One region of the Lysinibacillus sp. RC46 genome, then DNA from elsewhere that is predicted to be linked to it. Evidence: riboswitches for the same ligand, from Rfam matches in the RefSeq annotation. Region 1 holds a riboswitch; the other holds the start of a gene.

The links. A riboswitch is a leader RNA that binds a small molecule or an ion and turns the genes downstream of it on or off. The one in region 1 is predicted to bind S-adenosylmethionine.
Region 2: another riboswitch for S-adenosylmethionine. It lies ahead of ABH966_RS26650 (MetQ/NlpA family ABC transporter substrate-binding protein); the one in region 1 lies ahead of ABH966_RS10600 (methionine ABC transporter ATP-binding protein).

What each region holds. Positions count from the first base shown of each region.
Region 1 is NZ_JBGCCF010000009.1:114,019-119,231, forward strand. It holds gene ABH966_RS10590 (MetQ/NlpA family ABC transporter substrate-binding protein) at 9-857, opposite strand; gene ABH966_RS10595 (methionine ABC transporter permease) at 945-1,613, opposite strand; gene ABH966_RS10600 (methionine ABC transporter ATP-binding protein) at 1,603-2,631, opposite strand; SAM riboswitch class I at 2,952-3,056, opposite strand; gene ABH966_RS10605 (thioredoxin family protein) at 3,121-3,423, opposite strand; gene ABH966_RS10610 (toprim domain-containing protein) at 3,440-3,781, opposite strand; gene gcvH (glycine cleavage system protein GcvH) at 4,163-4,543, opposite strand; gene ABH966_RS10620 (arsenate reductase family protein) at 4,719-5,075, opposite strand.
Region 2 is NZ_JBGCCF010000062.1:1,259-6,471, forward strand. It holds gene ABH966_RS26640 (PhzF family phenazine biosynthesis protein) at 1-562, opposite strand, end outside; gene ABH966_RS26645 (pyridoxal phosphate-dependent aminotransferase) at 670-1,839, shown strand; SAM riboswitch class I at 2,027-2,131, shown strand; gene ABH966_RS26650 (MetQ/NlpA family ABC transporter substrate-binding protein) at 2,222-3,055, shown strand; gene ABH966_RS26655 (methionine ABC transporter ATP-binding protein) at 3,161-4,186, shown strand; gene ABH966_RS26660 (methionine ABC transporter permease) at 4,179-4,850, shown strand; gene ABH966_RS26665 (alpha-hydroxy acid oxidase) at 4,864-5,213, shown strand, end outside.

The sequences.
Region 1 (5,213 bases):
GATACATTTTATTTTACTGGTACAACTGAGCCTTTCCACTCTTCAATAATGAAGTCTTGGATTTCTTTAGATTTTAATACTTCTATTAATTTTTTAATTTCTCGTTTTGTTTCATCACCAGCACGTACAGCGATAATGTTTACATATGGAGATTCTTTATCTTCAAGAGAAATTGCATCTTTCAATGGATTTAAGCCGTTATCGATTGCGTAGTTAGAATTGATAAGAACTGCATCACCTTCATTATTTTCATACATTTGTACAAGCATTTCAGGAGCTGTATTTGCATCGAATTTGAAGTTTTTAGGATTTTCTACAATATCCTTAAGTTCAGCAGATGTTTTATTTACTCCATCCTTAAGTTTAATTAAGCCCTTAGCTTCTAATAATGAAAGCATACGTCCATGATCTGCAACTGAGCTAGAAAGTAAAATTGTTGCACCTTCTGGAAGATCCTCAAGAGATTTATATTTTTTAGAGTAAATACCGATTGGTTCAATATGAATACCACCAGCGTTTACAAAATCATAACCCTTTTCTTTAATTTCCTTCTCTAAATAAGGGATGTGTTGGAAATAGTTTGCATCAATTTCGCCAGATTCTAAATCTTGGTTTGGTAATACATAATCTTGATATGTTTCAATTTTAAGATCGATACCTTCTTTAGCTAAAATCGGTTTTGCTTTTTCCAAAATAACAGCATGTGGTGTATTAGAAGCACCTACTGTTAATGTTACATTCTCTTTACTATCACCAGCATCAGATGATGAGCTTTTTTCTTCTTTTTTACCAGCACCACAAGCGGCTAGAGCTAGTACTAATACAGATAAAAATAATCCTGTTAATAACTTCTTCATTTTATTACTCTCCCTTTTCCTATATAAAATATGTTAGCGGTATGAAACCGAGATAACCTTTTAGATGTTCATAGTATGATGCTCTTTTTAGCGTTTATCTGTTTTGGTTGTAATTAAGTCGCCAATCCATTGAATAATAAATACTACTATTAAGATTAAAATAGTTGCCATTAAAGTTACATCTGTGCGATTACGTTGGAAACCATCTAAGAATGCTAAGTTTCCTAGACCACCTGCGCCAATAATACCTGCCATCGCAGTATAACCAACAAGTGCTACAGCAGTTACAGTAAGACCAGAAATAAGCGCTGGTAACGATTCGGGAATTAATACTTTCCAAATAATCGTTGACGTTTTGGCACCCATTGAACGAGCCGCTTCAATAACACCTTTATCAATTTCGCGTAAGGCGATTAATACCATTCGCGCATAGAATGGTGCAGCTCCAATAATTAATGCTGGTAAAGCCGCATCTGCGCCACGAATTGTGCCGAGTAAAAATTTCGTAAATGGAATTAATAAGATAATCAATACGATAAATGGAATCGAGCGGAAAATGTTAACGATTGATCCTGTTAAAAAGTTTACAATTTTGTTGGCCCATAGTTGGTTGGGACTTGATAAAAATAATAAGATTCCAATTACTAATCCAAGTATAAATGTGATGACCGTAGAAATTGTTGTCATATACAATGTTTCATACGTAGCGTCCCACATTTTTTCCCAGTCGACATTCGGAAAAAGACTAGTTAGCATTTGTAATCACCTCCGTTTGTACTTCGACTGTATTTAAGTAACTCAGTGCAGCAGCAACATTCGCCTCTGAGCCATCAATTTGCACAATAAGTGTACCGTACGCTCCATTTTTCGTTTGCGAAATATTACCATGTACAATACTTACTTCTACATCAAACTGTTTCACAAGATGTGAAATGACAGGCTGCTCTGTTTTTTCTCCTACAAAGATTAGCTTAACAAGTTGTCCATTAGGGTAATTTTCTTTAATTTGTGCCACTGTTTCCTGTGTTTCCTTCGTATCTGTAATTTGAGAAACGAATTTTTTCGTAATGGCTGCTTGTGGAGCTTGGAATACTTGTAATACTTCACCACGTTCTACAATTTCACCAGCTTCCATAACCGCTACACGATGACAAATCTTACGGATAACGTGCATTTCATGTGTGATTAACACAATCGTTAGACCTAATCGTTCGTTAATATCGACAAGTAGATCAAGAATAGCATCTGTTGTCTCCGGATCGAGTGCAGATGTTGCCTCATCACATAACAATACCTCTGGGTTGTTAGCAAGTGCACGAGCGATACCTACCCGTTGTTTTTGTCCCCCCGAAAGTTGTGATGGATATGCTTTTTCGCGCCCTTCCAAGCCAACTAGTGTAATCAATTCATTCACACGTGCTTCCCGTTTGGCCTTTGGCACACCTGCGATTTCTAATGGGAAAGCGATGTTTTCGGCAACAGTTCTAGACCAAAGTAAATTGAAATGTTGGAAAATCATACTAACCTTTTGTCTAGCATCCCTAAGCTTTTGTCCCTTTATGGACGAAAACTCTTGATTGTTAACCGTCACCTTACCAGATGTAGGCTTTTCTAAACCATTTAACAAACGAATCATTGTACTTTTACCAGCGCCACTATAGCCGATAATGCCGAAAATTTCACCTTTATTAATAGAAAGGTTGACGTCTTTAACTGCTGTTAATTCGCCATTCGTAGTTTTGTATTTCTTCGTAATATTTTGAAGATTGATCATAGCGAATTCTCCTTTTCTTATATCAATTATGCCTCGGCATAATTGTTGCTGTCGCTTCGCTTTCGCACAGATAAACATTACGTCCGGAATCGGCTTTGTGCTTAGGCCTGCAGATGTTTTTTGCGCGAAAGCGTAGTGCTAACGCAGCAACAGCAGCACCGATGCAGGTCAGTTAGCCATTATCGCATGGATGCGATGGTTTTAGGCTAACATCCTCTAAGCACTCCTTTTCGATTCCAGGACACCCGCTGAAAGAAATTAAAAAACCCCTTCACTTAAAGACAAGTAGAAGGGGTCACGTACATATACGCTAAACCGTTCTCTCATCTGTCAAAGATAAATCTTTGGGTGATTTGGCACCTTTTCACGTTTGTGATGGTTGCCGGGCTTCATAGGGCACTTCCCTCCGCCGCTCTTTATAAGAGTTCGATATATTTATTGTTTTTTTAATATATTTGTTACTTTACCATGTGATTAATATTCAGTCAATTAGTTTTTTAACAATTCGTATAAATATGGTACGGATTGGAAGGCATAAACCTTTTCTATCACTTCTCCGCCTTCACATACGAGTAAACATGGTACACTTTCGATTTTATTATCATAAGCTATTTGCTCTATAAAATTAATATTCGCCTTACCAACCTGTAGCTGTGGCAGCAATTGCTCAATAACCGCCATCATTTTCGATGCAACTGCGCACGTTCCACACATTGGCGTATATAAATAAAAGGCAGCCTTTTCACCGGACTGGATAGCCGTGTTCCACTGCTCTTTTGACCATTCTTCCATCTTTTTTCACGCAACCTTACAAAATATATTCATTATGGATTGAGAAATGTGCACGAAGCAATATCGCCGCTAACACTTTCCTCGGAGTTGTCTCAACTTCCTTATATGTTGGCATCGTACGTAAATGCTCAGCCTCTGGATAATGTCTGTCCATTAATGCCCGTAGCTTATTACCTGATGTATCTGCATCAAAAAATGTATAAAGCTCACAACCCTCATATGGATCGAGTAGCTCTTCTAATTGATGCACACCAATTGTACCATTTGTACAAAGTATTTTTACGTCTTCATTTAAAATAGGTTCGATTTGAAGTTTATCCGATCGGCCTTCGACAATTAAGCATTTTCCCTCGAACATCACGCCACCCCCATTTAGACATATCCCTTATAATTCATTATATCAACAAACCTTGTCGTTGATACAGTTAGATACCTATTAATAAGGGAATATACTTGCATTTACCTTACCAACTATAGTGGCAGGATGGTTAAGATAAAAAAAAACGTCGGTAGTTTCCGACGTTTTTCTGATCAATTATGCCTCGACATAATCGCGTCAGGAATCGGCTTTGTGCTTAGGCCTGCACGACGCAGGTCAGTTAGCCGTTATCGCATGGATGCGATGATCTTAGGCTAACATCCTCTAAGCACTCCTTTCCGATTCCATGACATCCGCCGGAGGCTTTAACTTCTTTTAGCTGATGTTTGAACACTCGCTGAAAGAAGTTAAAGGCTTGTCTTATTCTGCAATCATTTCTTCGTATTGCTCAGCTGTCATAAGCTTGTCAATTTCTGAAGCATCAGCAGGCTCTACAACGATCATCCATGCTTTTTCATATGGTGATTCATTAACGAATTCTGGGCTATCTTCTAAATCTGCATTTACTTCAACTACTGTACCTGAGATTGGTGCGTATAATTCAGAAACTGTTTTAACAGATTCTACGCTACCGAATGGATCATCAGTTTTGATTTCGTCGCCAACTTGTGGAAGTTCAACGAAAACGATATCTCCAAGTTCAGCTTGTGCGAAATGAGAAATACCGATACGTACTTTACCATCTTCTACTTTTACCCATTCGTGCTCTTCAGAGTAACGTAAGTCTTTAGGTGTGCTCATGAAAAAAACCCCTCCATAAATATGTAATATATTCATTTTCAGTGTGCCATACTTCTACCATAAAAACAAGAATCAATTATGCCTCATTCAGCTCAATACCTATAGAGGTGAAGAGTTCTGACCTGACGCTTCGCTTTCGCTACATACAACATTTACTGAAACAAGTGAAAAGCGGTTATTTCCAAGCTTGCTCAAAATCTGATTCTTTAAACCCTAAAGTAACTTTTTTTCCATCGGTTACAATCGGACGTTTAATCAACATACCATCTGATGCAAGCAGTTCAAGCTGCTCCTCTTCAGTCATTTCAGCAAGTTTATCCTTCAAGCCAAGCTCTCGATATTTCATACCAGAAGTATTAAAAAATTTCTTTAAAGGTTGTCCACTAGCTTGCCATAAGTTTGATAATTCATCCTTTGTAGGTGGTTGTTCGACAATGTGTACCTCTTCGTATGAAACCCCATTGTCATTTAGCCATTTTTGAGCTTTTTTGCAAGTAGTACATTTCGGATATTGAATAAATTGAATCGTCATTTATAGGCTCCTCTACTTTCATCTTTAGGAACAACATTTTCAGTGTATCCCTCATTTTCTGTAGTATACCATCATAACCGTTACGAGCCAAAATGAAACTCTTCAAGCCAAAGCGTGGGGTTGATTTCCGTTCCGGCT
Region 2 (5,213 bases), on a different contig from region 1:
TCCCCTCATCTTTAGAACGGCTTGTAATACAAACACCACGTACCGGGAACTGTTTCATCGCACGAAAATCAGCTTTAAAGTCTGCAATATACTCTTCGTGACTTAGCTCCACTATATAATCCAATTCTGTTTTCCCTACATATGTTGGTTTCACACCAAGCCATTCCTCAAGCTCCAAAGGACATTCAATCTCTTCTAACTGGTACTTCTTAATTGTTATTTCAACTAGTTCATTCAACCAATTTGCTTGTAAAGGACCGCTTACAGTCTGGAATGTAAGCGAAGAATTGACGGGTACAATTCCTTGTTTCCAAAGTAAAAAAGCGCTAGCGATTGTTCCATGTCCACAAATCGGTATTTCCTTTGCTGGCGTAAACCATCTAAGAAAAAAATCATGATCCTTCTTTTGGACAAAAGCTGTTGTTGGTACGGGTATCTCCTGAGCAATTTTCTGCATGGTCGACTCAGGTATTGGTGAATCAAGTAAACAGACTGCTGCGGGATTTCCCTTATAAAGTTCTGTAGTAAAAGCATTGACGATAAAATACGAGACTTTATTCAATTTTCCTCACCTCATATACTATTGGGCTCTAGACAATTACTAAAAAAAGTAATATTATGTGCATCATATCTTTAATAATTATTATATTCTGAAAAAGGTGGACATGCATGGAATTCTCAAAAAAACTACAGCTACTTCCAACTCAATTTTTTGCAGCACTTGTGCAAAAAGTAAACGCTGCTCTTGCTGAAGGGCGTGATGTTATTAATCTTGGTCAAGGTAATCCAGATCAACCCACTCCTCCACATATTATTAAAGCATTGCAGGAGGCGGCAGAAAATCCTCAAAATCATAAATACTCTCCATTTCATGGCATAGCAGAATTACGCCAAGCAGCTGCAAGTTTCTACAAACGCGAATACAATGTTGACATTGATCCTGACACAGAAGTAGCTATTCTCGGTGGTACGAAAATTGGTCTTGTTGAGTTACCGTTAGCCGTTTTAAACCCTGGTGATACTATGCTATTACCCGATCCTGGATATCCAGATTACTTATCAGGTGTCGTATTAGGCGATGTTAATTTTGAAGTTATGCCTCTTTTTGCAGAAAATAATTTTCTGCCTGATTATAATGCTTTATCCGATGCAGTAAAAGAAAAGGCGAAGATGCTTTACTTGAATTACCCGAATAACCCAACTGGCGGTACTGCAACACTTGAATTTTTCGAGGAAACAGTACGCTTTGCAAAAGAGCACAATATTATCGTAGCACATGATTTTGCCTACGGGGCGATTGGATTTGACGGCAATAAACCTATCAGCTTCCTGCAAGCTGACGGTGCAAAAGATGTCGGTATCGAAATGTATACATTATCCAAAACGTATAATATGGCAGGCTGGCGCATTGGTTTTGCAGTTGGTAACCCTGATATTGTTGCAGCCATTAACCTTATTCAAGATCATCTATTTTGTAGTCAATTCCCTGCCGTGCAACAAGCCGCGGCAGTTGCACTTACTGCTTCCCAGAGTTGCGTGGATAAGCTAAGTGCGACTTATGAGCGTCGACGAAACGTACTGATCGAAGAAGCTCAGCGAATTGGTTGGCAAGTAACAGCACCGAGAGGCTCTTTCTTTGCATGGCTCCCTGTTCCATTAGGTTTTACGAGTGAACAATTTGCCGATTTATTGCTCGACAAAGCTGATATCGCAGTAGCTGCAGGCAATGGCTTCGGTCAATATGGTGAAGGCTATGTGCGGGTTGGCTTACTTGTTAGCGAAGACCGCTTACGTGAAGCGATCAGTAGAATTGAAAAATTAAACTTATTTAACTCATGAAGTAGACTCTACCCGAAAAACTGTTCCATTAGCTCAAACTTGCTATGGGAACAGTTTTGTCTCTTTCTTGCGGATTCTTTCGCAACTAAATATTATAACAAAATAAAAAATTTTAAAAATTCAATTGACTTACTATATCCTATAATTTATATTAGTTCTATCGGATTTACAAAAAAATATTATAAATCTCTTATCAAGAGTAGCTGAGGGACTGGCCCTATGAAGCTCGGCAACCTCCTTTTTTAAGGAAGGTGCTAAATCCTGCAAACGATCATCGTTTGAAAGATAAGAGAGGACACTTTTTTATGAGCCTCTCTTAATTTTTTTAAGAGAGTTTTTTTTATTTTCAAAAACCGATAAAAAAACTTTGGAGGTATGTTTCATGAAAAAGAAAAATAAAATTTTATTAGGTTTAGCAAGTCTCACATTAGTAGCAGCATTAGTAGGCTGTGGTACTAAAGAAAATAGTAAGGATAGTCAAAGTAAGGCTATTAATGAAAATAAGATTGTAGTAGGTGTAACTTCTGGTCCACACGAACAAATTGCTGAGGTTGTAGCAAAAGTTGCCAAAGAAAATGGCTTAGAGGTAGAAGTAAAATCTTTCTCTGATTATGTTTTACCAAATACATCGTTAGCAGAGGGCGATCTTGATGTAAACAGTTATCAACACAAGCCATTCCTCGAGACATTTAACAAAGATCACAATACAGATTTAGTGCCAGTTGGAAAAACAATTTTAAATCCTCTAGGCATATACTCTGAGAAATATAAATCATTTGATGACGTTCCTGATGGTGCAACGTTCGGATTACCAAATGATCCAACAAACGGGGCTCGTGCTCTATTTGTCCTTCAAGAGGCGGGCTATATTAAATTAAAAGACGGTGCAGACTTAACAGCATCTATTCGCGATGTGGAAGAAAACAAAAAGAATTTGAAATTCATTGAATTAGAGGCTGCACAAATTCCAAAACAGCTTAGTGAAGTAGATGTAGCAGCTATTAATACAAACTTCGCTCTTGATGCTGGCATTAATCCTAAAAAAGACTCCATTCTTTTAGAATCTACGGACTCTCCATATGTGAATTACATTGTAGTACGTGCCGAAAACAAAGATGACCCAACGATCAAAAAATTTGTTGAAGCTTATCAATCTGATGAGGTACGCAATTTTATTGAAAAAGAATTCCAAGGCTCTGTAATTCCAAGCTGGTAAGTGACGATTAAGGACCATTCATAAAATCAAGAATCTGCGGGACTCCTACAGGAAAGCTAGCAGATTCTTGATTTATAGAAGGACTAAGAAAGGAGATATCACCGTATGATTCAACTAGAAAATATAACAAAAGAATTTAAAACTAAAAATGGTATCGTCAAAGCAGTAGATGGTATTAACTTGCATGTCAAAAAAGGTGAAATTCATGGGGTTATTGGCTACAGTGGTGCAGGAAAAAGTACTCTTATTCGCTGTGTCAATTTATTAGAACGTCCAACAACAGGAAAGGTATTAATCGATCATGTAGATATTACTTCCCTTTCTCTAAACGACCTTCGCAAAACTCGTCAAAAAATCGGGATGATATTCCAGCATTTTAACCTTTTAAAAACAGCGACTGTTTACAACAATATCTCGGTACCATTAAAGCTTCTAGGCTATAACGACTCCGAAGTGAAAAAACGCGTTGCAAAATATGCAGAAATTGTTGGCCTAACAGAGAAATTAGATAGCTATCCTAGCCAGCTTTCAGGTGGTCAAAAGCAACGTGTCGCTATTGCACGTGCCCTTGCCCAAGAGCCTGAGATTTTGCTCAGTGATGAAGCGACAAGTGCACTCGACCCCGAAACAACTGACGCCATTCTTGAGCTTCTCTTGAAAATTAATCGCGAGCTAGGCATCACTATTTTACTCATTACACATGAAATGAATGTTATTCAAAAAATTTGCGACGATGTATCTGTTCTTGAATCAGGGGCGGTTGTGGAATACGGCTCTGCTATAGACCTATTTTCAAAGCCTCAGCATCCAACGACACGAAAGTTTTTAAATACCATTTCTCAACGTAATTTATCCCCTTCCCTTATCGAGCAATTAAATGTTTCAGGAAGTGTTATTCGTTTAACATTCCTTGGTGAAAGTACAGGGAAACCATTACTAGCAGAAGTGAGTAAAGTTTATGATGTTCAACCGAATATTTTAACCGCCAATATCATTGAATTAAAAAACGGCATTGTCGGTAATATTGTCGTGCATCTACACGGTGAAGCACATATCGTAGAAAAAGCACTTAAGTATTTTACAGAAAACGGAGTAAGCGTTGAGGAATTAGGAGGCGAATTAAATGAATAGCATTCAAAGCTTCTTTGCAGATTGGTCAGATGTTATTGGGAAATCCATTATCGAAACCTTCCAAATGGTCGGGATTTCATTATTTTTCTCTATTTTAATAGGGATCCCATTAGGGCTTTTAATTGTTTTAACTCGCCCAGGACAATCGTTTGAAAATAAATTTCTCTATCAATTTTTCAATTTATTTATTAATATTATCCGCTCTGTACCGTTCATTATTTTACTATTCTTCATTTTACCGTTTACGAAGCTAATCGTCGGCACAACTATTGGTGTAAAAGGTGTTATTGTACCGCTTGTTGTTTATACAACGCCTTATATTGCGCGACTTATGGAAACTGCACTTTTAGAAGTTGATCCGGGTGTTGTGGAAGCTTATACAGCAATGGGTATTAAACGTCGTCATATTATTTGGAATGTCTTATTACGAGAGGCGCGCCCATCCATTATTTTAGGTTTAACGATTGCCACAATCGGTCTTATAGGAGCAACAGCAATGGCAGGAATGGTTGGTGCTGGTGGTCTAGGTGATCTCGCATACCGTTACGGTCATTTACGCTATGAGGTCGATGTAATGTATGCGACAGTGTTTATCTTAATCATTCTTGTTCAGATTATTCAATCAATAGGTAACCGCTTTGCTGCGAAGTTAAAAAAAGATTAGTAGGAGGATTATGATGACAAAGACAACACATAGCGATCTACTATTAAAAAATATTAATGCACAAGCCCCCTTTCCTATTTGCTTTGCAGATTTAGAAAAGGCAGTTGCAGAAAAAATGGAAGCTGGTCCGTTTGGTTACATCCGTTCAGGCGCTGGCGGTGAGCAAACATTAAGGAATAACCGTACAGCCTTTGAAAAATACTCTATTATTCCACGCTTTTTACAGGATGTTTCAAGTATTGATACATCAATTGAACTGTTCGGAAAAGTACACCCAACTCCGTTCTTATTTGCTCCTGTTGGCATGAACAGAATGGCGCATGACGAAGGAGAGCTAGCCGTAGCACGTGCAGCTGATCAATT